One region of the Mesorhizobium sp. LNJC391B00 genome, then DNA from elsewhere that is predicted to be linked to it. Evidence: riboswitches for the same ligand, from Rfam matches in the RefSeq annotation. Region 1 holds a riboswitch; each other region holds the start of a gene.
The links. A riboswitch is a leader RNA that binds a small molecule or an ion and turns the genes downstream of it on or off. The one in region 1 is predicted to bind thiamine pyrophosphate.

Region 1 (10,142 bases):
ACGCTGCTGCTGGCCGCCCGACAGCGTTGCCGGCCAATCGTCCGCCTTGTGCGCCATGCCGACCTTCTCGAGCAGCGCCAATGCCCGCTCGCGCGCCTTTGCCGTCGGCCATTTCAGCACCGTCACCAGGCCTTCCATGACGTTCTCGATCGCGGTGCGATGCGGGAACAGCTGGAAATTCTGGAACACCATGCCGGTCTGCAGCCGCAGGCGCTGGATGTCGCGGCTGGGGATCTTGACGCCGGGACGGAATTCCAGCGTCTCGTCGCCGATGCGCACCATGCCCGAGGTCGGGATCTCCAACAGGTTGATGCAGCGCAGCAGTGTGCTCTTGCCGCCGCCGGAGGGGCCGACAAGCGCGGTGACGCTGCCTTCGGCAATGGTGACCGTCACGCCCTTCAGCACCAGATTGTCGCCGAAGCGCTTTTCGATGTCGGTGAGGCCGATCATGAGCGCGCCTCCAGGAAGCCGCCATAACGGTTGAGCCGCTCCTCCAGCCGCATCTGCAAGGCCGAAAGCACCGAGCTCATCGCCAGATAAAGGATAGCCGCCTCGACATAGAGGATCAGCGGCTCATAGGTGGTGGCGACGATGCGCTGCGCCGCCTGGAACATCTCCGGCACGGTGATGGCGGCGGCCAGCGACGTATCCTTGACCAGCGAGATGAAGGTGTTGGACAGCGGCGGCACGGCGACGCGGCCGGCTTGCGGCAGGATGGTACGCCGCATCGCCTGGCTCCAGGTCATGCCGATCGAATAGGCCGCCTCCCACTGGCCCTTCGGCACCGAGCCGATCACGGCGCGGATAATTTCCGAACTGTAGGCGCCTATGTTGAGGGTGAAGCCAATCAGCGCCGCCGGAAAAGCGTCCAGCAATATGCCGACCGAAGGCAGGCCGTAAAAGATCAGGAACAGCTGCACCAGAAGCGGCGTGCCGCGAAAGATCCAGACATAGAAGCGGACCACGGCAACCAGAGGCTTGGGACCGAACAGCCGCACCAGGGCGACAACCAGGCCGACGAACAGGCCGAGTGCGAACGATAGCAATGTCAGCGGTACGGTGAAGATCAACGCCGCCCACAGCAGTGTCGGCAACGAGTCCAGCATCAGGTGTAGCCAGTGCGGCACGAACGGCTCCTCCTTCACAGACCGCCGCGGTGACGGCAGTGCGATTGTGTGCTTCTCATATCATGCGAAAAACGGCGAGCCGTCAAAGACGGCCCGCCGCTATTGGTCATTGCCGGCAACCGCCGGGAGATGGTCTTTACTGCGAGACATCCTGGCCGAAATAGGTATCGGCGATCCTCTTGTAGGTGCCGTCGGCCTTGATGTCGGCCAGCGCCTTATTGATCGCCGCGACCAGCTCCGGATCACCCTTGCGCACGATGACGCCGGAATAGTCGGCGTTCTCTTCCTGCGCGGCGATCTTCACATTGGCGTCCGGCTTGTGCTTCTTGAAGTCGAGGAAAGACAGGCTGTCATTGATGGTGGCGTCGGCGCGGCCGGTGAGCAGCAGCTGGATCGACTGGTCGAAGCCGTCGGTGCCGACGAGTTCGGCGCCGTTGGTCTCGGCGAGCTTGCCGAAATTCGATGTCAACGACTGTGCCGACTTCTTGCCCTTGAGGTCGGCGAAGGTCTTGATGTCGGTGTTGTCGCCGCGCACGATCAGCACGGCCTTGGAGGCGATGTAAGGATCGGAGAAATCGTACTTGGCCTTGCGCGCGTCGGTGATGCCGACCTCGTTGATCACGGCGTCGTAGCGGTTGGCGTCGAGGCCGGCGATCAGCCCGTCCCATTTGCCTTCGAGGAACTCGACCTTGACGCCGAGCTTGTCGCCGATCGCCTTGGCGATCTCGACGTCGAAGCCGACCAGCGCGCCGGAAGCATCATGATAGGTGAAGGGCGCATAGGTGCCTTCGGTGCCGACTTTGAGGGTGCCGGCCTGCTTGATCTGGTCGAGATTGGCGCCGGCATGGCCTGATGTAACAGCCAGAACCTGAAGCGTTCCGGCGACGATGAGCGAATTGAGCCATTTCATTTCTATGTGATCCCGTCCTTGGCCGGTGTCCGGCGCTTGTGAGAGCCGGAAACTGACAGATACAGCGCAGCAAAATAAGGAACCAGATTTCAAAAAAACGGCGATCCAGAAATCAGATTCTCAAAGCAGCTCGGATCGGTGCCAATAGTCCCGATCTGCGGTGTCGATGCGCCCTGTCGGACCGCACAAAACAACCGCCATCGGCGGCGGAACCAATCCCCGGTGTGGCACGTTCATGGCTTGTTGTAGGGCGCCGCGTTTCCATTTCAAGAACCCTTGGCTGCGCTAGGCCCGAAGCAATTCCAGGAAAGTGGGAAAGCGGTTTCCTTCGGAATTGCGTCAAACAGAGATAACGGCCGCCAGGCCGTCCGAAAATGTCCGGGAGCAGGAGCGCGGCATGATCGAAGACACGGCAGGACGGACCATGGTCCGCACGGCAATGAAAGCCCCCTACCTCGAGCGCGATGAGGAACATGTTCTCGCCTTGCGCTGGAAGGAAGACCAGGATCAGCAGGCGCTGCATCAGATTACCGTCGCCCATATGCGGCTGGTCATCTCCATGGCTTCGAAATTCCGACATTACGGCCTGCCGCTCGGCGATCTGGTCCAGGAGGGCCATGTCGGGCTGCTGGAAGCAGCCGCGCGTTTCGAGCCGGAGCGCGAGGTGCGCTTCTCGACCTATGCGACATGGTGGATCCGCGCTTCGATGCAGGACTACATCCTGCGCAACTGGTCGATCGTTCGCGGCGGCACCTCTTCGGCGCAAAAGGCGCTGTTCTTCAACCTGCGGCGCCTGCGCGCCCGTCTTGCCAATGGCGCCGAGCCGATCTCCAACGCCACGCTCTACCGCGAAGTCTCGGTAGCCCTAGGCGTCTCCGAGGCCGATGTCGCGAAGATGGATTCCAGGCTTTCAGCACCTGACTCTTCGCTCAACGCACCGCTCGCCGACGAAGCTGGCACCACCGAGCGGATGGACTTCCTGATTTCGGACGATCCATTGCCTGACGAGGTCGCCGGCGACACCATCGACGTCGAACGGCGCCTGATGTGGCTGAAGACGGCGCTCCGCGCGCTCAATGCCCGCGAACTCAGGATCATCGAGGAGCGCCGGCTGAGCGACGAAGGTGCGACGCTTGAGGCGCTTGGCGAGACGCTCGGCATTTCCAAGGAGCGTGTCCGGCAGATCGAGGCCCGCGCCATGGAAAAGCTCAAGCTCGCGCTGGTGAAGCAGAATCCGGAGTTCATGGCGGCCTGAGATTGCCAGGAACGGGGTACCCCGAGTTATCTCAGAAAAGTTATCTCAGAAAAAAGCACTACGAAGGCTGGGGTTTCTGACGAAGACCGGCGCTATCTGTCCGTGACGATCTTGACCTTGTCGCCGGCCGAAACCGAGGCGCCCGGCGACATCGCGTTGAGCACGCGGAACAGATCGAGCTTGCGGTCGACGCCGACCATCTGCGCCGAAAGTGTGCCCATCGTCTGCCCGGCCTGTACCGTGACGACGCGGATATGCAGCGGCTTCAGTGCCGCCTTCTCGGCGGGGCTGAGCACGCGGAACGAACCGCTGACCGAGCGTGCCACCGGATCGAGTGTCGTGCTGGCCGAGGGGGCCGCTGTCAAAAGCCGGTAGACCTGACCGCCGGCGCGGATCACCGCAATGTCGAACTGCCAGCCATCGGCGCCGGCGTGCGCGGTCGCCGCCTGGTTGCCGTCGATCGTCTCCTGGCGCACACTGGTCTCGTCGAGACCGGCCACCCAGCCGCTTCTGATGTAGTCGGTCAGCGCACGATCCTTGTCGATCGACACACCGTCGAAGCGGATCGCCATGTCGCCGGGACCGGTCGCCGTCACCGCCGCCGCCGAATTGTCGATGATGAAGCCGTCGGGCACCGTGAACGAAACGCCGAGGCCCGGATGCAGGAAGGTCTGGCCGCGCACATAGCCCTCTTCCGGCGTGTCGCCATAGAGCAGGCCGTCTATCCCGGCCAGGAAGGAATCGCGGTCGCGGGTGCCGATGCCCGGCGCGCCGAACTGGCGGGCGTGGCGCTGCGCCAGATCAATTCGCTGCGGCGTGTTGGGGTGCGTGGCCAGGAAGTCGAGGCTGGCGTCGGTGGCGCCGCTGATCGAGCGGAAATCGGTGTAGGCCGACATCGACTGCAGGAAACGCCCGGCGGCATAGGGATCGTAACCCGCCTCGCCGATCGACTTGATGCCGATGGCGTCTGCCTCCAGCTCCTGGTTGCGCGAGAACTGCGCCAGCCTCAGCTTGCCGCGGATCAATGCCTGCTTGGCGGTCGGGCTGTCGCCCAGCACATCGGAGACCACCTTGGTCGCCAGGCCTTCCTCGGCCTCGAGCTGCTGTCGCTGCAGACCGTGATTGGCGGTGACGTGGCCCATCTCATGCGCGATGACGGCGGCGAGTTCGGCCGAATCATTGGCCAGCGCCAGCAGGCCGCGGGTGACGTAGAGATAGCCACCCGGCAGCGCGAAAGCGTTGACGTTGGGCGAATTGAGGATGGTGATGCGATAGGTCTGGGTCGGATTGGCCGACACCACGGTCAGGCTGCCGACAACCTTGGCCACCATGCGCTCGAGCTTGGGATCGGAATATTCGCCGCCATAGGTGGCAAGGATGCGCGGATGCTGTGCCTTCGCCAGTTCGGCAAGCTTGCTGTTGGCGGCGACATTGTCGACCGTGATCGGCTTGTCGGAAGGCTGGAAGCCGGATTCCTGCACTTCGGGAGGCGTGAACATCTGGCAGCTGGCCAGCGCCACGGCAAGGCCGGCCAGCGCGAGGAAGCGCACCAGCGGTCTGCGTTTCAAAGTGTCAGTGCCGGTCGGCAGCACGGCGTTCCTTCAGCTCTCGGCGCATGATTTGGACCGGGGTCCGCGCCAGCGAAAAATCGGTTTCGTTGGCAATCCTGCACACATCAAAAAACCTACAGCGTTTACGCATCCGGCCGGGTGCGGCGCTGTAGGGGCAAATCACGGCTCGTGCCGGACCAGTACTAAGCGGACCTAGCCACATCGACTGGACCATGGCAAGCAAGCGCCACATCACCTGTAGCCGGTTTGGTCGTAAATTATGTCCGCTTCCGGGCAATATCGCGTGATCCGCCCGAACTTGCGCCGATATAGCGCCGAAACGCTTCAGGGCCAGTGCCGTCGAAAAAATCGGCGGCAGGTCCCGTCGCGGCAACCCTGCCATTGTCCAGAAAAACCATCTGCTCGCCGATACGGCGAGCGTCTTCCGGCTGATGCGTGACGAACAGCACCGTCATCGCCCGCTCGGCATGAACGCCGGCCACCAGGTCGAGCATGTCGTCGCGCAGTGCTGGCCCGAGCGAAGCGAACGGCTCGTCGAGCAGCAGCACCGGCCGGTCGCGCACCAGAACGCGGGCGAGCGCCACGCGCTGCCTTTCGCCGCCGGAGAGTTCGCGCGGCAGGCGCATTTCCTTGCCGGCCAGGCCGACGCGGTCAAGCGCCTCGGCGATTGCGGCGCGATCGGCGTCGGTCAGGTTGAGCGATGGCGAGCGGCCGAGCCCGACATTCTTCTCCACCGAGAGATGAGCAAACAGATTGTTTTCCTGGAATACCATCGACACCGGCCGCGCCGAAGGCGGCTTGGCGCCGACATCGGCGGCGCCGATCAGCACGCGACCGGACTCCGGCGTCTCGAAACCAGCCACCAGATTGAGCAAGGTCGATTTGCCCGAACCACTTGCCCCCATGATGGCGGTGATCTTAGATGTATGGAATTCGACATCGAACAGGAATGACGTTTCGCCATAGCTGAACGAGACCTTGTCCAGCCGGACAGTCGTGCCTTTCTCCACAGCGGACGTCACGATCTCTCTCCCCGTCCCAGCCAGTCTGCCGCGACCACCAATGCAAGGCAGACCGCCCCGAGCAGCAAAGCCAGCCCGGCAGCATCGGCCGTGCGATAGCTGCCCATGCGCGCCAGCAGGAGATAGGGCAAGGTCTGCACCGAATCGCTGCCGAACAGCGCGATGACGCCGAGATCGCCGAGCGACAGCGCCATGGCGAAGGCAAAGCCGGTGGCCAGCGGCCGCCGGAGCGATGGCCAGTCGACCAGAAGCAGCCGGTTCCAGCCCGCAATGCCGAGCTGCGCGCACAGCTTTTCGTGGCGCTCGCTCGCCGCATCATAGGCCGGGCGCATCGCGCGGATGGCAAAGGGCATCGCCATCACCGCATTGACGGTGACGACCATGACCGGAGCGATGGCAAAGACATCGCTGACCGTGCGCAGCAGGAGAAACCAGCCGGCGCCGATGACAATGGGCGGCACGACGAGGACGAAGCCGGCGCCGGTGTCGGTGGCATGTTCGAGCAATGAACGGGCACTGGACCGGCGGCGCAGCGACAGTGCCCGCCGAGCCATGATCAGCGACAGCGACAGCGCCACCGAAAGTAGCGCCGCCGAGAGGGCGAGACCGGCGCTGGTCAGGGTCGCCTGACGCACGGCACTCTCGCCCGCCAGCCGGCCGAGATCGGCGTCGAGGCCGGACGCGACGGTGGCCGCCATTGGTCCGGCGACGAACAGCAAGGCGAGCACGATCAGGACGGCGTTGAACGCTGTTTCTGCTTTGCCGGCCAAGTGATAGCGGCGCGGCGCGACAGGCAAATTGGCGTCGCCGGTCACATTGGCGCCGAGCCGCGTCAGCGCCGGCATGACGGCAAAAGTCAGCGCGATCTGCAGCACCGTCAGCGTCACCGCCCGCGCCGGATCGAAGTCGAAACGCAGTGCCTGATAGATGGCGACTTCCAGCGTCGTCGCCGCCGGCCCGCCGCCGAGGATCAGGACGATGGTGAAGGAGGTGATGCAAAGCATGAAGACAAGCCCCGCGACGCCCGGCAGCGCGGCGCGCAGCACCGGCCACTCGATCAGCCGGAAGGCTGGCCTCGCCCCCATGCCGAGCTGGCTCGCCAGCCGCCATTGATCGGCCGGCACCGTGCCCAGCGCTTCGAGGAACAGCCGGGTGGCCAGCGGCAGGTTGAAGAAGACGTGGGCGACGAGGATGCCCGGCAGCCCATAGATGTCGGGCCAGCTCTGGCCACCGATCGCGGCGAAATAACCGGCGCGGCCATAGAGCGCCAGTATGCCCAGCGCTGCGACAATCGCCGGCAAGGCAAGGGGCACAGTAAACAGCTGCAGGATGAAGCCGCGTCCGAAGAAGCGCGGATGCCGCGACAGCGCGCGGGCGACGAACAGCGCCGGTACGACGGAAAGCAGCATCGAGAGCGCAGCCTGCCAGAGCGTGAAGCGGACAACGCGCAGGAGATAGAGGTCAAAGGCGGACGCGGCGCCGGAAAGGTCGTGCGCGCCTTCGCGGATAAGGCCGGCGAAGGCGCCACCGATCAGCAGCGCGATTGCCGCAAGCGCGACAATGCCGGCCGTGATGCGGGGGTCAGAGCGTTGCACTCTTTACCGGGCGTCGCGTTCCTTCGCGCCCCCCTCTGTCCTGCCGGACATCTCCCCCACAAGGGGGGAGACCAGCTATTTCCGCGCCCCGCTTATTCCTGCAACCTTGGCGACTGGCGAAATCGCCGACGATAGCCAATCTCCCCCCTCGTGGGGGAGATGTCCGGCAGGACAGAGGGGGGCGCCGTAGGGCACTCATCTTTCGATCATACAGCCAAAGCTACTTGCTCATCACCGCCAGCCATTCATCCACCCAGGCCTTGCGATTTGCCGCGACCTCTTCCGGGCTGAACAGCAAGGTCTTCGCCGGCTTGACCAGCCTATCAAAAGCCGGATTGAGCGGCTTGTCGGTTTTCCCGGCCGGGAACATCCAGTTGGTCTCCGGAATGACATCCTGGAATTTCGGCCCGGTCATGAAGGCCAGGAACTTCGCCGCCAGCGGGCTCTTCGCGCCCGTGGTGGTGATGCCGGCGACCTCGACCTGCAGATACTCGCCCTCCTCGAACGACGCCGCCTGGAAGCGCCCGGTGTTCTCGGCCACCATGTGGTAGGCCGGCGACGTCGTATAGGAAAGCACCATCGGCGCCTCGCCCTTGGTGAACAGGCCATAGGCCTCGCTCCAGCCAGGCGTCACCGTCAGCACTTTGCCCTTGAGTTTCGCCCAGGCTTCCGGCGCCTTGTCGCCATAGACCGACTTGACCCACAGCAGCAGGCCGAGGCCCGGCGTCGACGTCCTCGGATCCTGGATGACGATCTTGTCGGCGGCATCGCCCTCGACCAGTTCCTTCAGGCTCTTCGGCGGGCTCTTCAGCTTTTCGGTGTCGTAGACGACGGCGAAATAACCATAATCATAGGGCACGAAAGTGTCGTCGCTCCAGCCGCCCGGCACGTTGTTTTCAGCCACCGCGCCATGTCGGACAAACAGGCCGGAAGCCTTGGCTTCCGCGGTGAGGTTGGTGTCGAGGCCAAGCACGATATCTGCTTTGGTCGAGGCACCTTCGAGCTTGACGCGGTTGAGCAGCGCGACGCCGTCGGCGACCGAGACGAAGTCGACGCTGCAGCCGCACTCGGCCTCGAATTCCTTCTTCACCTGGGGGCCTGGACCCCAGTCGGCAGTGAAACTCTCATAGGTATAGATCGTGAGTTTTTCCTGCGCGCACGCAGGGCTTGCCAGTAGCGAAACAGCAAGCCCCAGCGCTGGGACAAGACGGGACAAAAAAATGCGCATCGGCGCCTCCTTCATTCGTGTTGAAAGGAATTGAGGCGTCGGGCTGTCCGAAGCGTCTAATCCCTCCGCCGGTACAAACCGGATCAGGTTCAGCGGGTTGGCGAGACTGCCTCTCAGCCGGTCCGCGAAGATCGCGTCCGGCACCCCGTTAGAGCGTTTCGACACATAGGCCCGGCCAAGGTGCCACGCAAGCGGAAGTTTGCCCGAGCATGATCCCGGAAAGTGGAATCCGTTTCCGGAAAAAGATCATGCTCCAACAAAGAGTGACGGTGCCGCTCGGCCTTCCGTTTCGTCGGCGGGGCTGGTAAGGGCCAGCGGATATGAGCACATTCACCATCCTGCTTGGCGGCGATCTCGTCCGCACGCCGCGGCTCGACCGCCAGGTCGCGGGCACGCGCGTCATCGCCGCCGACGCCGGCATCGGTCATTGCCGCCTGATCGGCCTGATGCCGGAGCTGTGGGTCGGCGATTTCGATTCTGTGCCGGCGGACCTGCCTGCCGATCTCGCCGCCGTGCCGCGGGAGGTGTTTCCTCCCGAAAAGGACAAGACCGATGGCGAACTGGCGATCGCGGCGGCATTGGAACGCGGCGCCACCAGCCTGGTGCTGGCCGGCGCTTTCGGCGGCAAGCGCGCCGACCACGCCTTCCTGCATCTGGCGCTCAGCCTTCAACTGGCAGAGACAGGCACAAAAGTGCTGTTGACCAGCGGAGCGCAGGAAGGCGCCCCTTTGCTGCCCGGCAAGGCCGGCTTCGACTATGCCGACGGAACGCTGTTTTCGGTGCTCGGCTTTTCCGATCTTTCGGGCCTCACCGTGTCCGGCGCGAAGTGGCCGCTCGACCATGTCGAGGTCGTGTTCGGCTCGTCGCTGACCATCTCGAACGAGGTCAAGTCCAACAAGACCGGGGGCGGCCTCGAAATTGAGCTCGGCCATGGCCGCGCGCTGCTGCTCGCCCACCCCTACCCCTTGCCTGAAAGCTGACATGGCCCCGCCCCTTCTCAACCTCGACGGCATAAGACTGACCTTTGGCGGCACGCCGCTGCTCGATGGCGCCGAACTGACGGCGTCCGCCGGTGACAAGATCGCGCTCGTCGGCCGCAACGGCTCCGGCAAGTCGACGCTCCTGAAGATTGCCGCCGGTCTGATCGAGCCGCAAGACGGCGAGGTCTTCCGCCAGCCTTCGGCAACGGTGCGCTATCTCCCGCAAATGCCCGACATGGACGGCTTTGCCAATGTGCGTGCCTATGTCGAGGCCGGGCTTGGGCCTGCCGACGATCCCTACCGCGCCACATATCTGATGGAGCATCTCGGCCTCGCCGGCACGGAGAACCCCAACGATCTCTCCGGTGGCGAGGCGCGCCGCGCAGCACTTGCCCGCGTCATGGCGCCCGAACCCGATATTCTGCTGCTTGACGAGCCGACCAACCATCTCGAT
Region 2 (10,142 bases), on a different contig from region 1:
TGTCTGCCCCGGCCAGATCGAAACACGCATGATGGGCAACATCATAAGCGATGCACTGCGCAAGAAGCAGCTCGAACTGCGGATCCCTGCCAACCGCTTCGGTGCCCCTGAAGAGATCGCTGATGTGGTCGCTTGGTTACTTTCGAATCAATCGAGCTATGTCAACGGCACGGTCGTGACTGTAGACGGCGGGGAAACAGCCGGCCTGCGCACACCGCGCGTCGCGCAGATCGATGGTGCTTAGGGCAATTCAGCTCAGCCGGAGCCGCGCTCGTCGAAATAGCGCAGAAAACCATGTGAGCCTCGCTGGATGTCGTTCTCGATCGCTTCGCGGGCCCTCTTCCTGTCGCCAGCCCTCAAGGCCTCGATGAGATGGTCATGTTCTTCCGCGCCGGTGTACCCGCGCGGAATTTCCCGATCGTAAACGTTAAGGATTGGACCCATCGAGGCCCACATGCTTTCGATCTGTCCGATCAGCATCGGCATACGCGACAGGCGGTAGACGCCGAAGTGGAAAGCGCGATTGGAGGATCGCGCTTCCTTGATATTACCGGCCTTATGGCTCTCTACAAATGAGGCGCGGAAGGTCTCAAGCTGTTCGAGATCGGCGGGGGCAAAATGGTCGGCAGCGTGTTCTGCCGCAAGCCCTTCAAGTGCCACGCGGATCAGCTTGATCTGAATGTAGCGGGCGCGGCTGAGGTCTGGCACCGCGGCGAACCTGCCGGAGCGCAACTCGAGCGCCTGCTCGCTGACGAGCCGCAGACAGGCTTCGCGCACCGGCGTAATGCTGGTTCCGAGCTGCTCGGCAAGATCCTGCATAAGGAGACGATCGCCCGGCGCGAAATTGCCGATGATCAAGCCATCCCGCACCTTGCTGTAAATCCGCGCGGACAGGCTGCCCATCTCCTCGGGCTGCATCTTCATAGGGCCCATGGGACTCCCCTCGTCTCTGCTGCAGATGTACGGAAATGTCGATTGACGCGTTTCACTACGTTTATAAGTTATAATCGCTGCCTATATTTTGTTACTCAGCGGCAGACAAGTACGTGCACGTTAATTGTCTGCAGCAAACATGTCGGTTTTCATAATTATTTGTGAAATTTTGTTTCATATAAAAACAAGGAGACCCTTCTTTTCCGATTCTGACAATGGAATGTGACGACAGAAAAAGGCGCGATCTCATCTGCGTGGCATGAGTTGGTGTGCGAGAGATGATGACATCTGAAGGAGCCGGGAAGCTTACATGTCAATTTCCAGTCTGATGGGCAGAAATTTCCGATTCTGAGGCGACTCCGAACCGGCTGGACCGACGATGACGTCGGCACCGTCAAGATGATCCGGCAGGCCAGCAAGTCCAAAAGCTGCGTATGGCGTTTGCAGAGCGTTTCGCCGCCGAAGGGCTTCAAGGGCTGTTGCGCGACAAGACGCGGCCCTCGCGCATTGCGGCTCTCGGGCCGAAAGCCCGCCGAGCGCAGCTCTGACAAGGCCGCGACAGGAATCGAACGACGACTGGCCAGAATTATGAAATCCCTTGCGACACTATGCAATTTCAAACATTTCAGTAACAAATAGATTTAACATTCTCTTCACTTGCACTTTGGGGCGCGTTACCCGAATTAGCTGGAGCGGCCGAAACCCCCGCAAGATCAAGCGCGTAGTCGAAATCCAATCTTGCTGGTGCTTGTCGAGGGATGCGACGCGATGGGCCGGCGCAGGTGCGCTGTGAAGCAGCACTGAGCGCGCCGAAAAACGGCTTCCCAACAGGAGATTGATTTGGATTATGTGCAGTATTTCGCCGGAAGAATCGAGCAACTCAAAGGCCGTGGCGGGTATCGTGAATTTGCCGATCTGGAGCGTCAGTCTGGCAACTTCCCAAAGGCCTGGCTCAATAGGCCCGACGGCCGAAAAGAGATAACCATTTGGTGCACTAATGATTATCTCGGTATGGGGCAGCACCCCAAAGTGCTATCGGCAATGAAGCGCGCCATCGATGCCAACGGCGCAGGATCGGGAGGATCCCGCAACATTGGTGGCACCAACCATTATCACGTGTTGCTCGAGCGGGAGCTTGCAGGTTTCCACAATAAGGAAGCAGGATTGATTTTTGTTTCCGGCTTCAGCTCAAACGATTCATCATTGAGTACATTGGCATCTTTGATGCCGGACACAATTATTTTTTCTGACGAGCACAACCACGCTTCAATTATTAGTGGATGCCGCAACAGCCGGGCCGAAAAGCGCGTCTTCCGGCATAACGACGTTGCGCATTTGCGGGAGCTTCTGCGCAGTGTAAATCCTGCAAGACCCAAGATCATTGTTTTTGAATCGGTATATTCAATGGACGGTGACATTTCACCGATCAAAGATATCTGTGACATGGCGGACGAATTTGGCGCAATGACGTTTCTGGATGAAGTTCATGCATCGGGAATGTACGGTCCGAAAGGCGCCGGCATTGCCGCGGAACTTGGCATCATGGATCGTCCAACCATCATCGAAGGAACGCTAGGTAAGGCGTTCGGCTCGATGGGGGGTTATGTGACCGGACCTGCCTCCATTGTTGATAGCATACGAAGCTTCTCGATCGGTTTCATTTTCACCACGGCGCTTGCGCCAGCCCTAGCGGCTGGTGCGCTGGCAGCGCTGCGCCATCTTCGCGATTCAGATTCAGAACGAATTGATCTGCACCGGAAAACGAAACTTTTAGTCGGACTGCTGAAAGAGGCGGGCATCCCCGTCATGCCGACCCGAAGCCACATCATTCCTGTGCTTATTGGTGATCCATTCCGTTGCAAGGAAGCGTCCCGCCAGCTTCTAGATCAGCATGGAATATACGTTCAGCCAATTCTGGCGCCGAGTGTTCCGGTGGGAACCGAGCGGTTCAGGGTGACGGTTACGCCTGCCCATAGTACGACAGATATTCGGACGTTCGTCGATGCGCTCAGGCAGGTTCTGCAGCGGGACAATCTTGGCAAGGCTGCCTAATGTAAATGCTGGGAACGACAGGGCGCGCAGCCTCAGACCTGATTATATCAGCCGGGCTCGCCGAGGTGGAAGCGGCGGTCCGCGATCCGGTTCTGACGCCCGATCGCATCTTCGAATGTCAACGGAAAGCAGTTCCGTAACCCGCAATGACAGCTTTCGCGATCTTAAATGATGTGACTCCATGATTGAATGGGGCCGTTTGACGACTCGCTGCTTACACATCGGGCCGGTTCCAGATTCAGGGCTCACCATGAGCCGGTATGACCAGAGCGCATGTTCTTGTGCTGCGAGTTTGATGTGGCTTGGCGTGCCTACCCGAGGGGTAGGTCACGCCCAGGCCCACGGGATCACACACCAACCCCAGCTAACCTGGTTTGAACGGAGCAAGCCTCCGACGCCGCCCTAATCAACAACGCTGCAACAGATCCTTCAAATCAATTTACAAGATTTTTACAACCGTCAGTCGTTGACAATGGTACGGCACCGCGAGTCTGAGGTCCGGCACGGCCATAAAAGTGACGCCGGTACCCTCGGACCGCCGCCAGCACGCAACATCGGGATTAACAGCAATGGTAAGAAGAAGAGCGCTCATATTGGTCGAAGGCCATAGGGGTACTGGTCAGCTATACGTCCAAGCGGCTCAGTGTCTTGGTCTTCATCCAATTACTCTGACGGCTGATCCACCTCGGTACGACTATCTTTCGGCGGAAAACGTTGAGGCAATCCGTGTCGACACTGGCAATCTCGAAGCGTTGGTCCGCGAATCTTCGCGGCTGCGTGCTACCCACGACATTGCTGGCATTACTGGCTTTGCCGGGGACCATGAATCGATCTATGCGACAGTTGGCAAGCTTTGCCGGCATTTCGATCTACCGGGACCGAACCCTGAATCGATTGAACGAAGCTGCGACAAATTCAAGCAACGCCAACTCCTCGCGCAGGCCGGCGTTCCAATACCGGCTTATCGGTTGGCAACGAATGCGGCGGAGGTAGAAAGCTCGGCTGCAGAGATCGGCCTGCCCGTGATTCTTAAGCCGGCAGTAGGCAGCGGCAGCATCGGTGTCCGATTGTGCCGCAGCCTCGAAGACGTAGCCGAACATACGACCTATCTATTGGGCGGAAAGCACATATGGCGGTCTACACCGAAAATACTCGTCGAAGAATTCGCACAGGGCCCGTTCTATAGCATTAATGTTATGGGGAATGAGGTCGTTGCGATTTGCGCCAATGACTTTGGTCCCCTCCCCCATTTCGTCATACGTGAGGTGACATATCCGGCCCTGCTAACCGATCAGGAGCGTGAGCGCATCGCCGATGTTTCGCTGAGCTGTTTGCGGGCTCTCGGCCTTGGCTGGGGGCCAACTAACATTGAACTCCGGTGCACGAAACGCGGTCCAGTTGTCATTGAAGTCAATCCGCGTCTTAGTGGCGCGCCCGACCCTCAACTGGTCCAGTTAGCTTACGGTGTCGACCTCGTCACCGAGCACATCAAGCTTGTCATTGGCGAGGAATGGGATCTGCGCAAAAAGCATTCACATACTGCGGCCGCGCGATTCCTGCTTCCTGATCAAGATGGCACCCTGGACTGGATTGGTGGCGACACTCAGGCAGCTGCTATATCAGGTGTGGCCGAGGTCAAATTGAATGTTGAACCCAAGACACCGATCGTCAGGAAGGGGGATTTCCGAGACTGGATTGGACATGTCATTGCCACTTCGCCCAGCCGTGCTGAAACCGAGGGCGCCCTTCAGCGAGCGGTCGACTTGATCGATTGGTCGATCACCCCTTTTCCGGCGACAATAGGAGGTGATCGAGAGCACGATGTTTGTGGGGCGTTCGGGCGGCCCACCAGTTCTGTTCCGATCAGGCATTGACGGCTTAAGATCCTTGAAACGCAGCAGTTCCGTCTACGTCAATGTCACATCAAGTTTGACGAGGCAAATGCAGCTTTGGCCACACCTGCCCTATCTCCCGCGGAACTTCTCCGCGACCCGTGGCGAGGCCGTCGGCCCAATTTGGGCCCAATTTGATTGCCGCCCACCGCCGCCGCAGGACGAACATGCGCTTGACAAGACAACCCCGGCCCGTTCAACCTGAGGCATTCACCAGGGGAGTCCCGGCAAGGGGCTGAGATACTGCTGGCTTTCGCGGCGCAGTGACCCGTTGAACCTGATCCAGTTCATACTGGCGTAGGGACGGTGCAAGCGCTTTGCGGGAGTTTACGCCCGAGGTCCTGTTTCGGCAGGTCGACAGAAGCGTCTTTTCATCCTTCCGGCACAGAACTGGGTCTCCAATGCAAGAGCAAAGGAGCCTCAAGATGAATGCCCTCACCCCCGCCGTCTCGACGGGACCGCTGCCCGCCTCGCGTAAGATCCACAAGCCGGGCGCTCTCCACCCACAGATCAGGGTGCCGATGCGCGAAATCTCCGTCCATCCGACAGCCGGCGAGCCGCCCGTTACCGTCTACGATCCGTCGGGCCCCTATACCGATCCGGCTGTCGAAACCAGCATCGAAAAGGGCCTCGCCCGGCTTCGCCACGAATGGATCTTGGCGCGCGGCGATGTCGAGGACTGTGACGGCCGCCATGTCCGGCCGGAGGACAACGGATTCGCGACGGGCGAACGCCTGACGCCGGAATTTCCCATCCGCCACCGACCGCTCAGGGCCAAAGCAGGCAAGGCGGTGACGCAGCTTGCCTATGCGCGCGCCGGCATCATCACACCCGAAATGGAGTTCGTTGCCATTCGCGAGAACCTTGGTCGCGAGATCCTGCGCGGCAAGCTTGAGCGCGACGGCGAGGCTTTCGGCGCGACGCTGCCCGATTTCGTCACGCCCGAATTCGTGCGTGACGAGGTGGCGCGCGGACGGGCGATCATTCCCGCCAACATCAACCATCCCGAGAGCGAGCCAATGATCATCGGCCGCAATTTCCTGGTCAAGATCAACGCCAATATCGGCAACTCCGCCGTCACATCGTCGATGGCGGAAGAGGTCGAAAAGATGGTGTGGGCGATCCGCTGGGGCGCCGATACGGTGATGGACCTGTCGACCGGCCGCAACATCCACAACATCCGCGACTGGATCGTGCGCAACGCGCCGGTGCCGATCGGCACGGTGCCGCTCTACCAGGCGCTCGAAAAGGTCGGCGGCATTGCCGAGGATCTGACCTGGGAGGTCTACCGCGACACGCTGATCGAACAGGCCGAGCAAGGCGTCGACTATTTCACCATCCACGCCGGCGTGCGGCTGCATTACATCCCGCTGACCGTCGACCGGGTGACGGGTATCGTCTCGCGCGGCGGCTCAATCATGGCCAAATGGTGCCTGCACCATCACCGGGAAAGCTTCCTCTACGAGCACTTCGCCGAGATCTGCGAGATCGCCAGAGCCTACGACGTCTCCTTCTCGCTCGGCGACGGCCTTCGTCCAGGCTCGATCGCCGATGCCAACGACGCGGCGCAGTTCGCCGAGCTGGAAACGCTCGGCGAGCTGACGCAGATCGCCTGGGCGAAGGATTGCCAAGTGATGATCGAGGGGCCTGGCCACGTGCCGATGCACAAAATCAAGGCGAACATGGACAAGCAACTCGCCGTCTGCGACGAGGCGCCGTTCTATACGCTCGGACCGCTGACGACCGACATCGCGCCGGGCTACGACCACATCACCTCAGGCATCGGCGCCGCGATGATCGGCTGGTTCGGCACCGCCATGCTCTGCTACGTCACGCCCAAGGAGCATCTCGGCCTTCCCGATCGCAGCGACGTCAAGATCGGCGTGATCACCTACAAGATAGCCGCCCACGCCGCCGACCTGGCGAAGGGCCATCCGGCAGCGAAAGTCAGGGATGATGCGCTTTCGCGCGCGCGCTTCGAGTTCCGCTGGGAGGACCAGTTCAACCTGTCGCTCGACCCGGAAACCGCGCGGTCCTTCCACGACCAGACCTTGCCCAAGGAGGCGCACAAGGTGGCGCATTTCTGCTCGATGTGCGGGCCGAAATTCTGCTCCATGCGTATCTCTCACGACATCCGCGCCGAGGCACAGAAAGAGGGCATGGCGGCGATGGCGGCGAAGTACCGCGAGGGCGGCGATCTCTACCTGCCGGCGGACGAGACCGGCGCACCGCTCATACCTCAGCCACGTGAGCCATCATGAAGGTCTTGGTCAAAGGGGCCGGCGTTGCCGGCCTCACCGCCGCCTTCGAGTTCGCCGCACGCGGCGCGGTGGTTACCGTTGCCGAGACAAGGCCTGCCCTTGGCGGCAATGCGTCGTGGTTCGCCGGTGGCATGTTGGCGCCATGGTGCGAGCGTGAAAGCGCCGAGCAGCCGGTGCTGGATCTCGGACGCGACGCCGCCGACTGGTGGGACGCCGCAACGCCCGGCTTGGTAGCACGACGGGGAACTCTGGTCTTGGCCGCGCCGCGCGATGCGGGCGAGCTCGACCGGTTCGCCAGCCGCACGACGGGCTATCGGCGCGTCGAGGAAGATGAAATTGCCTTGCTGGAGCCCGACCTAGCCGGCCGCTTCCGCCGCGGATTGCTCTTCCCCGCTGAGGGCCATCTTGATCCGCGCCAGGCGATGGCAGCACTTCATGACAAGCTCGCGGCCATGGGTGTTGAATTCCACTTCGGCGCCGACGCCCGGCATGTTTTTGGTTTCGATCGTCAGATCGACTGTACGGGAATGGCGGCGCAAAATGACTGGCTGCGCGGCGTTCGCGGCGAAATGCTCACCCTGCGCACCCCTGATATCTCGCTGTCGCGCCCCGTCAGGCTGCTGCATCCGCGCTTTCCACTCTATGCAGTGCCGCGCACCGACCACCGTTTCATGGTTGGTGCGACGATGATTGAAAGCCAGTCCGTCGGACCGGTTACGGCGCGTTCGATGATGGAACTGCTGGGTACCGCCTATGCCCTCCACCCGGCCCTTGGCGAGGCCGAGATCGTTGAAACCGGTGTCGGCGTCCGCCCAGCCTTTCCCGACAATTTGCCGCGCGTCGAAACCAAGGGTGAAATCATCGCGATCAACGGGCTCTATCGTCACGGTTTTCTCCTGGCTCCCGCCATGGCGCGCCAGGCTGCCGACCTGGTTTTCAGTCAAGACAGAACCAAGGAGCTTGCTCATGAAACTGATGGTCAACGGCGAAGCGCATGAGGTTGCCGCCACCACGCTGGCCGAGCTGCTTGCCGCACTTGACTATGAGGGCGATTGGCTCGCGACCGCCGTCAACAACGACCTCGTGCACAAAGCCAACCGGGCGGAATTCCAATTGAACGACGGCGACCGGATCGAAATCCTCTCGCCCATGCAGGGCGGCTAGGCCATGATCGAGCTTTATGGAGCCGAGCTTCCCTCCCGCCTGCTTCTTGGCACGGCTCAATATCCTTCGCCGGCCATCCTTGCCTATGCAGTCAGGGCATCGGGCACGGCGGTGGTGACCGTCTCGTTGCGCCGTGAAATGGCAGGCGGCAGGGCTGGCGAAGAATTCTGGTCGTTGATCCGCTCGCTTGGTGTCAGAATCCTGCCCAACACTGCTGGCTGCCACTCCGTCAAGGAAGCGGTCACGACCGCACAAATGGCGCGCGAAGTCTTCGGTACGAACTGGGTCAAGCTCGAAGTGATCGGCAACCACGACACGCTGCAGCCGGATGTGTTCGGTCTGGTCGAAGCCGCCCGCATCCTGTGCGAGGACGGGTTTGCGGTCTTCCCCTATACCACCGACGACCTTGTCGTTGCCGAGCGGCTGCTTGCGGCGGGCTGCAAGGTGTTGATGCCGTGGTGCGCGCCGATCGGTTCCGCTCTCGGACCGATCAACATCACGGCGCTGCGCTCGATGCGCGGACATTTCCCTGATGTTCCGCTGATCGTGGATGCGGGGCTCGGACGGCCATCGCACGCGGCAACCGTCATGGAGCTCGGCTTTGACGCCGTACTCCTGAACACCGCGGTCGCCAAGGCGACCGATCCGGTCGGCATGGCGCGTGCGTTCGGCAAGGCGGTCGAGGCCGGTCGTGAAGCTTTCAGCTCGGGTATGCTTGAACCGCGCGACGTCGCCGTGCCATCGACGCCGACCATCGGCAGGGCCGTTTTTTCATGAAGCTCGATCCCTTCTACCTGATCGTCGACAGCGCTGACTGGGTCGAGCGGCTGGTCCCGCTCGGCGTCAAGCTGGTTCAGTTGCGCATCAAGGATAGGGACGAGACCACGCTGCGGTCGGAAATCCGCCGCGCGAACGACGTCTGCGCGGTCCATGGTTGCCAACTGATCGTCAACGACTATTGGCGCACGGCAATCGAGGAAGGCTGCGACTTCGTCCATCTCGGCCAAGAGGATTTGGCTGCGGCCGACCTGCTGGCGATTAAGTACGCCGGATTGAAGCTCGGGCTTTCCACGCACGATCATCTAGAACTGGAAATGGCCATCGCTGCCGAGCCCGACTATGTCGCGCTCGGCCCCATCTATCCCACCGTCCTGAAGCAGATGAAATGGGCGCCGCAAGGGCTCGAGCGGATCAGCGAGTGGAAGCATCGGGTGGCGCCGATCCCATTGGTCGCCATTGGCGGCCTCAACCCCGATCGGCTCGACGGTGTTTTCGCGGCTGGTGCGGACACTGCGGCGGTGGTCACCGACATCACGTTGAATGCCGATCCCGAAGCGCGCACGCGAGAATGGATCGAAAAGACAAAGCCATGGCGCTGAGGCGAGAACCGCATGTGCTCGTGGTCGGCGGATCTGACTCCAGCGGTGGGGCTGGAATTGCACGCGATATTGAGACGATCTCTTCCATTGGCGTCCGCACCTGCCTGGCTGTCACAGCGCTGACGGTGCAGACGCACGAAGCCGTGATGAAAATCCATCCTTCGCAGCCCGATCTTGTGGCCAATCAAATGCGCGCCGCGCTGCGGGCCAACAAGGTGGCGGCAATCAAGATCGGCATGCTTGCAACGGCCGAGATCGTCGTAGCCGTCGCGGCTGTGCTCCGCGAAAATCCACAGGTGCCGGCAGTACTCGACCCGGTGCTGGCCTCGACGTCAGGCCGGGCGCTTCTGGACGCAAGGGCCATCGCCGCAATGAAACGCGACCTGATGCCCCTTTGCCGCCTCGTCACACCCAATCTCATCGAGCTGGCGCTTCTTGTTGGCTTAGAGCCAGCGGTTGAT
Region 3 (10,142 bases), on a different contig from region 1:
CCTCTCCACGAGTCACTATTGGCAGCTCGTGCTCGACGATCTGGTGGTTGTGCGCTGAAGCGTGTCGCGATTAATCGGGGTGAAAGGGTTTATCGCGGATTGGAAGCACCGTTCGCGGTGACCTGCGAGAGCTTGCCTTTTTTGACCAGCACCGGTTTCAGATAGGTTTTCTTCATTTTCCACTCTCCACGTCGGGCACCCAAAGCCCCGTTCCCGGCCAGACGGCACGAGGCGTCGGATAATCGGCTGCTAGACTGCGACCGGCCCGGAGCCGTTACCATTGTCGGCTGTAACCTGCGAGAGCTTGCCCTTCTTGACCAGCACCGGCTTCGAATAGGTCTTCTTCATGCCGCATCTCCAGTGTCAGGCGAGGCCGCCAGATCAGGCGACAGTCCGACTCAACGACCTCACTCGATCGGGCCGGAACCCGCTCCATTGGCGAGCGCCGTAACCTGCGAAAGCTTGCCTTTTTTGACCAGAACAGGCTTCGAATAGGTTTTCCTCATAGTGAATCCTCCAAGCTTACGCGATAATGCCAGACGGATCGGCACTGTCAACCTTCGCGGCCTCGCTGTCCCATCCCGGTTTTTCTTGGCGCCGATGCGCTAACTGCAAGTCCACCTTCATCGACAAAGCGTTGTTCTTGGGCGTGCATGGCGTGGCCGGGTTGCGGTGCGAAAAATGTCCGAAACTGCGGCGGGTCTGGCCTGGTTGGTCGGCTTGCTCAAACAGAGCGGCAATGCAGCGCGGACTGGCCCAGCCTAAACATTGGCCTTGCCGTCGCGCCGCACTCACAGTTCCTTTTCCGCCAGTTCGCGGAAGGCATCGGGAACCGAGCGCCGGGCTTCCAGCGCCACGGCGCCATAGCCGACAGCCTCTCTGCCAAAGCGCTGGCGGATCTTGTCGATGGCGCGGTCGGCGCCAAAGCGCGCCAGGCCTTGCCTGCTGCCGGGTCGCTGCTTTTCATCGGCAAGCCCGAGCGGCAGCTCCAACTGCAGCTCGGCACTTTCTTCCAGCTGCGACACCGAGATCGCCAGCAGCGAGATGGTCTTCTCCCGAGGGTTGGCGGCCAGCACGCCGCGCACCAGCTCCCCGGCGATTTCGGCCAGCATCGCGGTTGCCGAAATCGGTTGCTCGAGCGTCAGCGAGCGTGTGACCGCGTGCAGATCGGCGAAACGCACGCGCACCGTCACCGTGCGCCCGGGCCGTGATTTCGCCCTGAGCCGGCTGGCGACCCGGTCTGCCAGATGCAGCAGGACGGGTCCGAAGATACGCGCCTCGGCCGGCCGTCTGCCAAGCGCCGACTGCGCGCCGGCGGAATGCGACCGCCTGTGGGTTTCGAGCTTTCGCGGGTCGCGGTTCCATGCCAGCGACGACAGCTTTTCGCCGGCGGCGGGCCCGAGCAATCTTCGCAGCGCCCCACCATGCGTCTTTGCCAACTGGCCGATGGTCTCGATGCCGATCTCGGCCAGCCGCGCTCTGGTCGCCGGGCCGACGCCCCACATCAGCCCGACCGGCAGATCATGCAGGAAGGCAAGTTCGGTGTCCGGATCGACCACCACCAGGCCGTCGGGCTTGGCCACCTGCGAGGCGATCTTGGCCAGATGCTTGGTGCGCGCCACGCCGATCGAGATCGGCAGGCCGAGCTCTGCCCGGACCCGCCGACGCACCGTGGCGGCGATCTCGGCCGGCGGCCCGAACAGATGCGTGCAGCCGGCGACGTCGGCAAAGGCTTCATCGATGGAAATCCGCTCGACCAGCGGCGTGAAATCGTCGAGCACCTTGATGGCGGCGTCGCCCAGCCGCTGATAGTCGGCGAAATGGCCGCCGACGAAAATCAGTCCGGGGCAAAGCTCGCGCGCGCGTCGTCCGGGCATGCCGCCGCGCACGCCGAAAACCCTGGCTTCGTAGGAGGCGGCAAGCACGACGCCGCCGCCGACGGCGATCGGCTTGCCCCTGAGCGCCGGGTCGAGCAGCTGCTCGACCGAGGCGTAGAAGGCGTCGAGATCCGCATGCAGGATGGTGGGCTCCATCCCGACCGTTCCCTTTGCGGCGTTGCAGCATTAGCCGCGTCTGTTGTGAGAGGCGTTTTTGCCGAACAAATAGAGAACAAACAGGGCCTATTGTCAAGCGAAGCGGTTGTCGCCGGCCGGCCCGTTCCAGGTCGGGCTGTCGAGTGCTCCGCCTGGGCATCGGACCTGCGGAACATTGTCTCTCGCCTCGGCGTTCATATCCGCGACGGGACGCTGTTTTTGTGGAGGCCGGTATGGGCCAGTTCGAGATGATCGACCTCGTCAGCGTCATTGACGCCTGCACGAGCGATCGCGTTGCCGGGCACTGCGTGTCAATGGCCAGGGCGGTGGAGGAGTTGCGAGTGCTGACCGGTGATTTCGTATCGCCGGACGAGACGGTGGCCAACGCGCTGTCGGCAGTGGCGCTGGGGCGCGGCTGCGCGGTGGTGTTCGACGAGCGAGCGGGCGCCGACATCTTGCTGACGCCGTAGCGGGGCGGCGCCGGGTTATGGCAGCCAGAAAAGTCGAACAGCGTGCAAAAAGCTGTGCAGGCATGGCCCCATAAGCGGGGCGTGGAAAATTTCTGCGCGTGGGTGTATTCTCCAGGACGCAAGCGGTCGCAGACCGCATAGGGGGAGAAATGACATGCCGAGGGTTTCGGAACTCTTTTTCAAAACTGCCATCTTGTTCCTGATGTTGGGGATTGCGGCCGGCCTGCAGATGGCGATCTCGGGCGACCACGCCGCTTTTCCGGCGCACGCGCATATCAATCTGCTCGGTTGGGTGACGAGCGCCATCTTCGGCGGCTACTACGCGCTCAATCCGCAAAAGGCGGCGCGTCGCGTCGCCATGATCCACTACGGGCTCTACACTCTCGGCTTGGTGATCATGCTGCCGGCGCTGTATGTGATGCTGCAGGGAAACCCGGCGCTTGAACCGATCGTCGCCGGTGGCTCGCTCATTATCGCCGCTGCCGTTCTGGTTTTTGCTTTCGTGGTGTTTTCGCCCGAAACGGCGCGCTCGGTGTCCGGCGTGGTTCCGGCCTCTCGCTGACTGTTCGCGCGCGGCGATCAAAGTCCGACCCGCATTCGCGACCCGCGACACGGGTTGGCCAGGCCGATGGCCGCAGCCGCTGGCTGCGGTGTCTATCGCCGCGTCGGCGCTCAACATACCCGAGTCCCACCACGTATTATTTCGTGACTATTTGGCGCCGGAACCTTCCCAGATATCGCGCGTTGCGGCGACTGTATTCGCGCTGCCTTATATATAGGCAGACTTGAGTACGTCCACAGCATGGGTTGGGGGAGGAGCAGGCCACCATGTCGAACAGAGAAATCGGAACGTCGGCCTCACTGGGCCGACGCATCGCCGATCTGAAAGCCAGGATGCGAGACGCCAGCGTTACTGAACACGAGATGCAGACCTTCCAGAAGGTCGCGGCCATCATGGGGGGTGTCGAAGGCTCCCTATGCCTCGACGCCGACGACCTGATCGCGGCGTCCTTCGTCACCGAGGCGCTCGGCGATCCCGGGTCGAACTGAAGGTCAGAGCCCGTCGGCACTCAAGTGCCGGCGGGCGATGGCCCGGTTCGCAGCGTTGCGATGCTGGAGCGTGTCTGCACCGCCCGCGGCGGGGATTTCTTGCGCACTTTGAAGATTTCAGGCGAGCGGCCTCGACGGCGCTTGAATATTGGGCTTCGCCTTGTGCTTCTCGGCTGCTTCTCGGCTGTCGAAGGTGCCGAGATTGTTGCCGTCCAGCCCTTGACCACAAGGGCTAAGCCAAACCGCCAAGGCGCCTTAAACGAAGGATCCGGCCAGCCGGATCCTTCGAAATATCGCGATGCTCCGGCATCGCCTTCAGCTCATCCTTGGTCCAACTGGTGACGGCGTGGACGTCCCGGGAAACCTCTCGAAAGTCCGCGGTCGCTGCCTTACACCTCGTCGAACGGGCCGCCGCGCCTCGCCAGGTCGTGACCAATGGCGGCTTCCTCGGCGTCGTCGGGCAAGGCATCGTCACTGTCCTGGTAGGGGTTGTCGTCATCCTCCTCGGGCAATTCGCCTTCCTTCTCGACACCGGTGGTGTCCGGCAGGCTTTCCTCATCTGCTCCGTCGGGCAGGACCGTTGCGCCACGCAGCGCATCCCAATCCTGCCGGCGCGGCGTCGGCGCTTCCACCTCGTCATTGGCGATCCTGTCGCGGGCATCGTTTTTGCTCGGTGGCGCCTCGACCTCGTCATTGGGTTTTCTGTTTCGTTCTTCCATGATTGCCTCCTCCGGGCGGCTTTGCGTCGAGAAGGTGGAACTCACTTCCCGGCTGTCAGGTTCCGGCAACCACTCCATCTCCGTGGAACCAATTGCCGCCAGTCTGCTTTGCCAAGGACTAGTCTGCTTTGCCAAGGAGATGAATCCAGAGGAGCTGGACCATGAAGACTTTCCCCCTCATCCCATGCGTGCTGCTCCTGGCGCTGGCCGACCCGGCGGCTGCGCAGGACAATGGCGACCAGCACGGCCCTGCCGCGCCTTGCCAGGCGCAGCCTCAGGACGATGGTCAGAAGCCGCCGGTCGGCAATGGCGGCGGCGAATCGACCAGCACGCTCGGTCCCTGCGGCGGCGTGCTGCAGCCGCCGCCCAGTGGTGACCAGGGTATGACGCAGCCGCCGCCGGACCAGGGCAAGACGCCGGTGATCAAGCCTGGCGAGGTGCCTGGGCAGCCGCCGAAGCAATGACCTTTGCTTGAAACTTCACGGCGTGGCACGAAGGCGGTCGGTTCCGGTCTTGGCCGGGCGACGCGGTCACCGGATCAATGCCGGCGCCGGCCGCGATCGCCACCGGAATTTGGAGCCGTGCATCATCCACGTCGAAGGTCTCCTGAGGGATTGTGCTTCAATGCGAATCTTGCGGGTGCGGGTTCTGCTGGCATGACCGGGAAGCCGATCAATTTAGTCTCCGCTTGCGGAACAAGACCGTACCGGCTGCGTTTGCCTCCAGGAGCCCGCCACCTCGATCTGCGCTGTTTTCGCCTCATGCGGGAACACGGCGGAGCTCGCCAACAACGACAGGAGACGAAGATGAAAACCATCCTTATTCCCGCCGTCGCCGGGCTCGCCATGATCGCTGGTATCGGCATTGCCGCCGCCGACGAGGTCATCGTCACGCAGCCGGCACAGCAGCAGGTGATCATCACCCCGGAACAGCGCACGGTCGTGCACCAGTACGTAAAGAAACATCCGCTTGCCTCGGTCAATCTGCTCGGCGTCGAATTGAATGTCGGCACTGCCTTGCCTGACACTGTCGAGCTGCAGGAGGTTCCCGACGTTCAGTACAGATACGCCGTCGTCGACAACCATACCGTGTTGGTCGACCCCAGCACGCGCAGGATTGTCGAGGTGGTCGAGTAACGCTCGACAACCTAACCATTCATCGGTGATACGGCCCTGTCGTTCTTCCTAAAAGGGCGGCAGGGCCGAATGACGAAGATGATGAAAGGAGAATTGCCATGTTGCCGCATGTCGAGACCCCGAACTCCGCCAATGTTGCGGCGTGTTGCGACAAGTTGCTGGCCGAGCGCAACACGGCGCTGTTATCGATGAAGGAAGCGATCGCGCTCCTGCGGGAGCGCACCGGCACCGATCGTTCGGATGCCGACCTCGCGGGGCTGATCGTCAAGAAAGCGGCGCTGCTCGGCGTTGCGGTGATTTCCGACCCGCGCTGAGATGTCTCGTCACTCAAGACGCCGGCCGAATTTTCGGCTAATGTTTTCGTGGAATCTGGACCAACCGACCGGACCCAACCACGGAGGCTTAAGTGACGGACGACAAACAGGACCGCATTCGCCAGCGCGCGCACGAGATTTGGGAAAAGGCCGGCCGGCCTGAAGGCGCGCATCAGGAACACTGGGAGCAGGCCACGGCTGAAGTCGATGGCGCGGTCGCCAAGCCAAAAAAGGCGGCGAAGAAAGCTGACGCCAAGCCCGCCAAGGCAGCCGCCAAGCCAAAGGCAGCGAAGCCTGCCGCCGCAAATTCCGGCAGAGCCAAATCGAAATAAGGCCAGTCGAAATAAAGCAAGGCCGGAATTCGCTGGCCGGGCCATCCTTGGCGCCCGCCGTTCAGGCGCGCCCGAGCCTCTCAACCTGACGAATTGCGCCTGCGATGGGCAGCGCAATTCCTTGTGTTTGGCGACAGGCGCCCTCATGCCTCCCAGGCATAACTCGACAGCGCAAAGCGAATACCGGCAGCTGTCATGGCCAGTTCGCATTCGGTGATCTGGCGCAGGTGGCGCAGATAGCGCGTCACGGTCTGTGGCAGCCAGCCGGCGCAGGCCTCGACATAGGCGCGGCTGTGAACAAGGGTGCCGGTCGACAGCCTCTCGTCCTTCTCGGCAACGACTTTCAGATATTGGCGGATGAAGCGGATGTCGTCGGCGATGTCCTGGCTGGCCATTCGCCAGGCCCCGGCGAGGCGTTCGCACTGATCGAATGACAAGGGCAACATAGGGGGCGGCAATAAAGGCGGCGGCAACGACGGGGGTGACAGCAAAGGACGAGAGAGATCGGCGAAGGCAACATGGTTCGCTGTGCTCAAGGACATTCCTCTCTGCGAAAAGAGATATCGTACTTTATGTACGAATGAGCGTCAAGCCAATTTCGTACGATTGGGACGATGGAAATGAATATAGCAGCGGTCGCTTCAGCTAATCCCGCATCGTGAATCCTTCAGCAGTCGCACCAATTTCGCGGAGGGATTTCCCCAGGATGGTGTTGACTGTTTCCCTCGTGGCGGCGTCGAACAGGTTCAAGCCGCCCCGGATCGTCTCGCGCCAGTTTTCGCCCCTCTCCCACGCTTCCATGAAGGCGAAGGCAAGGTCGTCCTGGCGACGCGTGGCTTCGAGCGCTTGGGTCAGCAGGCGCGCTTGATGGAGATCCTTCTCCCGCTTGGCGCCAGCGCTCGGCCCGCGTCGCGAGGCGACGATCAGCTTGTGGATGGCGTAGCGCTGGGGCGAGGGGACCAGCACAGGCAAGCCCGAGCGATGCAGCAGCACAGTTCGGATGGGGTCGCGGATAAGGAAATCCAGAAACCGTAAGGGCTGCGCGGAGGCTCTGCCGTTTTCTTATAATTACGTTTATCAGCTTGAATTTCAACGCAGTTATAAGAAATTCGTGGAAATCTTATAACGCAACGAACTGACGAGTCGCTCTGAACGCCCGGGCGCCCGGCCCGTCTGGCCCAAAACACTTTGCCGCAGTGCCTTCAACAAACGGCTTCCCCACTGTCGCGAACAATGCTTTAACCCGCTCATCCACAGGGGTGCTCCGTATGGTCGGGGCTGAGATGAGGGCGGCAAGCCTTCGGACCCTAAAGCTGATCTGGATAATACCAGCGGAGCGAGGCGGGCGATGTTTTCAGGCGCACAGATTTCCCTTTATCCCATGACCGACGATTTCGTCGGCGTCATCCTCGGCGCGCTCGGCGCGCTCGATCCCTGGCGCGACCGGCTGCGGATCGAAACCGATGACATCTCGACCCTTATGGTCGGGCCGCCCGAGGTGCTGTTTCCCGCCATGCGCGACCTGTTCGTCGCGGCGGCCAAAAGCGGCAAGCACTGCGTGCTTTCGGCGGCGGTCTCGCGCGGCTGTCCGGGCGAGCCCGACGATCCGATCTGCCGCTCCGACGAGACCGGCGGCCCCGCCATTCCGCTGGACGAGCGCAAGATCGCCGCGATCCGCGCTGTCCAGGCCACGCCGTCGACCGGCCAGCCGGTGGCGGCGCAGTTCTCGCTCTACGTTATGGGCACGGGCGACCATATGGACGAGATCTACGGCTGCATCGATTTCCTGAAACAGTCCGGCGTCTTTGAGCGCTCAAAGAACTTCTGCACCAAATTGCGTGGCGATGCCGGTGCGGTGTTTGCCACGCTCAACGAGGCCTTCTGCCGCTTCGGCCCCGGCGCCGGCCACGTCACCCTCGACATCACGATCTCGGCGAACAGCCCGAGCGCCGTCTGAGCCGCGGCTCAAGCGTCGTTCCTCGAGGATATTGCCGTGGCTGGTTTATCTGACCCATTGCGTGGAGGAGATGCCTCTGACACCTCAGCACAAAGAGGAGGGGAGCCATTGGCGATTGGCGAAGACCGCGATGCCCACGAATCTCCCCCCTCGAGCAGGAGATGGCCGGCAGGCCAGAGGGGGTCCCAGCGCGTGGAGCGCCGACGTCCTTTTCGCATCGGCAAGGCGTGGGCGCTCTATGCGAGACGACCCCCTCTGTCGCCTTCGGCGACATCTCCCCCTCGAGGGGGGAGATTAGCCGCAGCCATCGCCAAGACCATCCCCGCCGCCTGCGCCTCCGCCCTGCTCCTCGCGGCGTGGGAGCTCTACGCCCGCTATGGTGGCGCTGCGCCCACCATGCTGCCGGCGCCGTCGCGCGTGCTGCAGCAGGCCTGGGAGCATCGCGCCGCCCTTGCCGACAACACGCTGCCCACCATCCGCGCCACATCAGCCGGCTTCGCCTGCTCGTTGGTCGCTGCCTTCGTGCTTTCGGCGCTGGTCGATTTCTTGGCCCCGCTGCGCCGCGCGCTGTTTCCGCTGCTGATCGTCAGCCAGACCTTGCCGCTGGTCGCGATCGCGCCGCTCATCGTGCTGTGGTTCGGCTTCGGGCTGATGCCAAAAATCCTGCTTGTGGCGCTCGTTACCTTCTTCCCGATGATGGTGGCGCTGGTCGAGGGTTTTGCCGCGACCAGCAAGGCGATTTCGCAGATGCTCGCCACCATGGGGGCAGGGCGCTGGCGCATCTTCTGGCTGGCGCGCCTGCCTTCGGCGCTGCCCTATTTCTTCGCCGGGCTGCGCATCTCCATCACCTACGCCGTCGTCGGCGCGATCTTCGCCGAATATGCGGGGGCGGCGAAGGGGCTGGGCATCTACATGCTCAATGCCAAGAACAACTTTCGGCCCGATCTGGTGCTCGCCGCGGTCGCCGTCAGCGCCGCGCTCACGCTTGTCTTGTTCGCCATTGCGGTGCTCGTCCAGCGCTTCGCCATGCCTTGGGAGAATGCAGGGAGCGAAAGCCGCGACGGCAAGGTTGAAGCTGCAGAAGAGAACCGTCAATGACGCGGCTCGAACTCCGGGACATCAGGAAGAACTTCGGCGCGCTTGAGGTGCTCGCCGGCATTTCGCTTCATGTCGCGGCCGGCGAGTTCGTCTCCATCCTCGGCCCTTCCGGCGCCGGCAAGTCGACGCTGTTCCAGTTGCTGACCGGCGCGCTGAAAGGCGAGGGCGACATGCGCTTCGACGGCGCGCCATTGCAGGGCAGCCCCTTCGCCTTCATGCCGCAGCGCGACGCGCTGATGCCGTGGCGACGCGTCATCGACAATGTGACGCTGGGGCTGGAGGTGCAGGGCATGAAGCGCCGCGAGGCGCGCGCGTCCGTTGCGCCATTGTTCGCTGAGTTCGGCCTTGCCGGTTTCGAGCGCGCCTGGCCGGCCGAGCTTTCCGGCGGCATGCGCCAGCGCGCCGCCCTTTTGCGCACCGTGGTGCAGCAGCGCGACATGCTGCTGCTCGACGAGCCCTTTGGCGCGCTGGATGCACTGACCCGCGCGGGTATGCAGCGCTGGCTGGAAGGCATGTGGCAGCGCCACCGCTGGACCGCGCTGCTGATCACCCATGACGTGCGCGAAGCCGTCTACCTCTCCGATCGAATCTATCTGATGTCGGCGCGGCCGGCCCGCATCATCGGCGAGATTGCCGTGCCGCTGCCGCGCCCGCGCACCACCGGCAGCGATGCCGCGCGCCAGGCCGCCGCGCTCGAAGCCGACATCCTCGACACGCTGCTCAATCCCGGGACTGACCGGGGCTTGTTTCCGCAGACCGCTCAAAGGAGTTTTTCATGACCGAATTCACACGCCGGCAGGCTTTGCTGCTGACGCTGGCCGCCGGATTGCCGCTGGCCTCGCGCGCTCATGCGGCTGCGCAAAAAATCACCGTCGCGCTCGACTGGACGGTCAACACCAACCATGTCGGCCTGTTCGTTGCCCGCGACAAAGGGTTCTACCACGAGGCCGGGCTCGATGTTGAGATCCTGCCCTATGGCGATACTGGCGCCGGCACGCTGGTCGCCAACCGCATCGCCGATTTCGGCATTGCC

Region 2: it holds a riboswitch for thiamine pyrophosphate, as region 1 does, so the genes downstream of both, thiC (phosphomethylpyrimidine synthase ThiC) here and thiB (thiamine ABC transporter substrate binding subunit) in region 1, are expected to answer to the same signal.
Region 3: it holds a riboswitch for thiamine pyrophosphate, as region 1 does, so the genes downstream of both, X750_RS147445 (YkoF family thiamine/hydroxymethylpyrimidine-binding protein) here and thiB (thiamine ABC transporter substrate binding subunit) in region 1, are expected to answer to the same signal.

The regions. Positions count from the first base shown of each region.
Region 1 is NZ_AYWI01000011.1:2,614-12,755, reverse strand. Features, by position in the region: gene X750_RS141620 (amino acid ABC transporter ATP-binding protein) at 1-450, opposite strand, end outside; gene X750_RS141625 (amino acid ABC transporter permease) at 447-1,127, opposite strand; gene X750_RS141630 (amino acid ABC transporter substrate-binding protein) at 1,264-2,037, opposite strand; gene X750_RS141635 (RNA polymerase factor sigma-32) at 2,435-3,292, shown strand; gene X750_RS141640 (M48 family metalloprotease) at 3,385-4,791, opposite strand; gene thiQ (thiamine ABC transporter ATP-binding protein) at 5,121-5,885, opposite strand; gene thiP (thiamine/thiamine pyrophosphate ABC transporter permease) at 5,882-7,480, opposite strand; gene thiB (thiamine ABC transporter substrate binding subunit) at 7,701-8,708, opposite strand; TPP riboswitch at 8,752-8,866, opposite strand; gene X750_RS141660 (thiamine diphosphokinase) at 9,029-9,688, shown strand; gene X750_RS141665 (ABC-F family ATP-binding cassette domain-containing protein) at 9,690-10,142, shown strand, end outside.
Region 2 is NZ_AYWI01000006.1:32,225-42,366, forward strand. Features, by position in the region: gene X750_RS149300 (SDR family oxidoreductase) at 1-244, shown strand, start outside; gene X750_RS149295 (FCD domain-containing protein) at 256-924, opposite strand; gene hemA (5-aminolevulinate synthase) at 1,774-2,985, shown strand; gene X750_RS149285 (acetyl-CoA carboxylase biotin carboxylase subunit family protein) at 3,555-4,859, shown strand; TPP riboswitch at 5,083-5,199, shown strand; gene thiC (phosphomethylpyrimidine synthase ThiC) at 5,303-7,138, shown strand; gene thiO (glycine oxidase ThiO) at 7,135-8,136, shown strand; gene thiS (sulfur carrier protein ThiS) at 8,105-8,302, shown strand; gene X750_RS149265 (thiazole synthase) at 8,306-9,079, shown strand; gene X750_RS149260 (thiamine phosphate synthase) at 9,076-9,681, shown strand; gene X750_RS01000000162985 (bifunctional hydroxymethylpyrimidine kinase/phosphomethylpyrimidine kinase) at 9,672-10,142, shown strand, end outside; gene X750_RS1000000167555 (bifunctional hydroxymethylpyrimidine kinase/phosphomethylpyrimidine kinase) at 10,141-10,142, shown strand, end outside.
Region 3 is NZ_AYWI01000006.1:484,862-495,003, reverse strand. Features, by position in the region: gene X750_RS147390 (hypothetical protein) at 1-58, shown strand, start outside; gene X750_RS1000000164730 (hypothetical protein) at 250-348, opposite strand; gene X750_RS1000000164725 (hypothetical protein) at 408-506, opposite strand; gene dinB (DNA polymerase IV) at 792-2,033, opposite strand; gene X750_RS147400 (hypothetical protein) at 2,267-2,503, shown strand; gene X750_RS147405 (hypothetical protein) at 2,658-3,065, shown strand; gene X750_RS147410 (hypothetical protein) at 3,332-3,553, shown strand; gene X750_RS1000000164715 (hypothetical protein) at 3,943-4,272, opposite strand; gene X750_RS147415 (hypothetical protein) at 4,434-4,736, shown strand; gene X750_RS147420 (DUF1236 domain-containing protein) at 5,079-5,408, shown strand; gene X750_RS147425 (hypothetical protein) at 5,507-5,722, shown strand; gene X750_RS147430 (DUF2934 domain-containing protein) at 5,815-6,054, shown strand; gene X750_RS147435 (hypothetical protein) at 6,198-6,449, opposite strand; partial or broken gene X750_RS147440 (GSU2403 family nucleotidyltransferase fold protein) at 6,700-7,104, opposite strand; TPP riboswitch at 7,300-7,412, shown strand; gene X750_RS147445 (YkoF family thiamine/hydroxymethylpyrimidine-binding protein) at 7,403-8,011, shown strand; gene X750_RS147450 (ABC transporter permease) at 8,267-9,109, shown strand; gene X750_RS147455 (ABC transporter ATP-binding protein) at 9,106-9,888, shown strand; gene X750_RS147460 (ABC transporter substrate-binding protein) at 9,885-10,142, shown strand, end outside.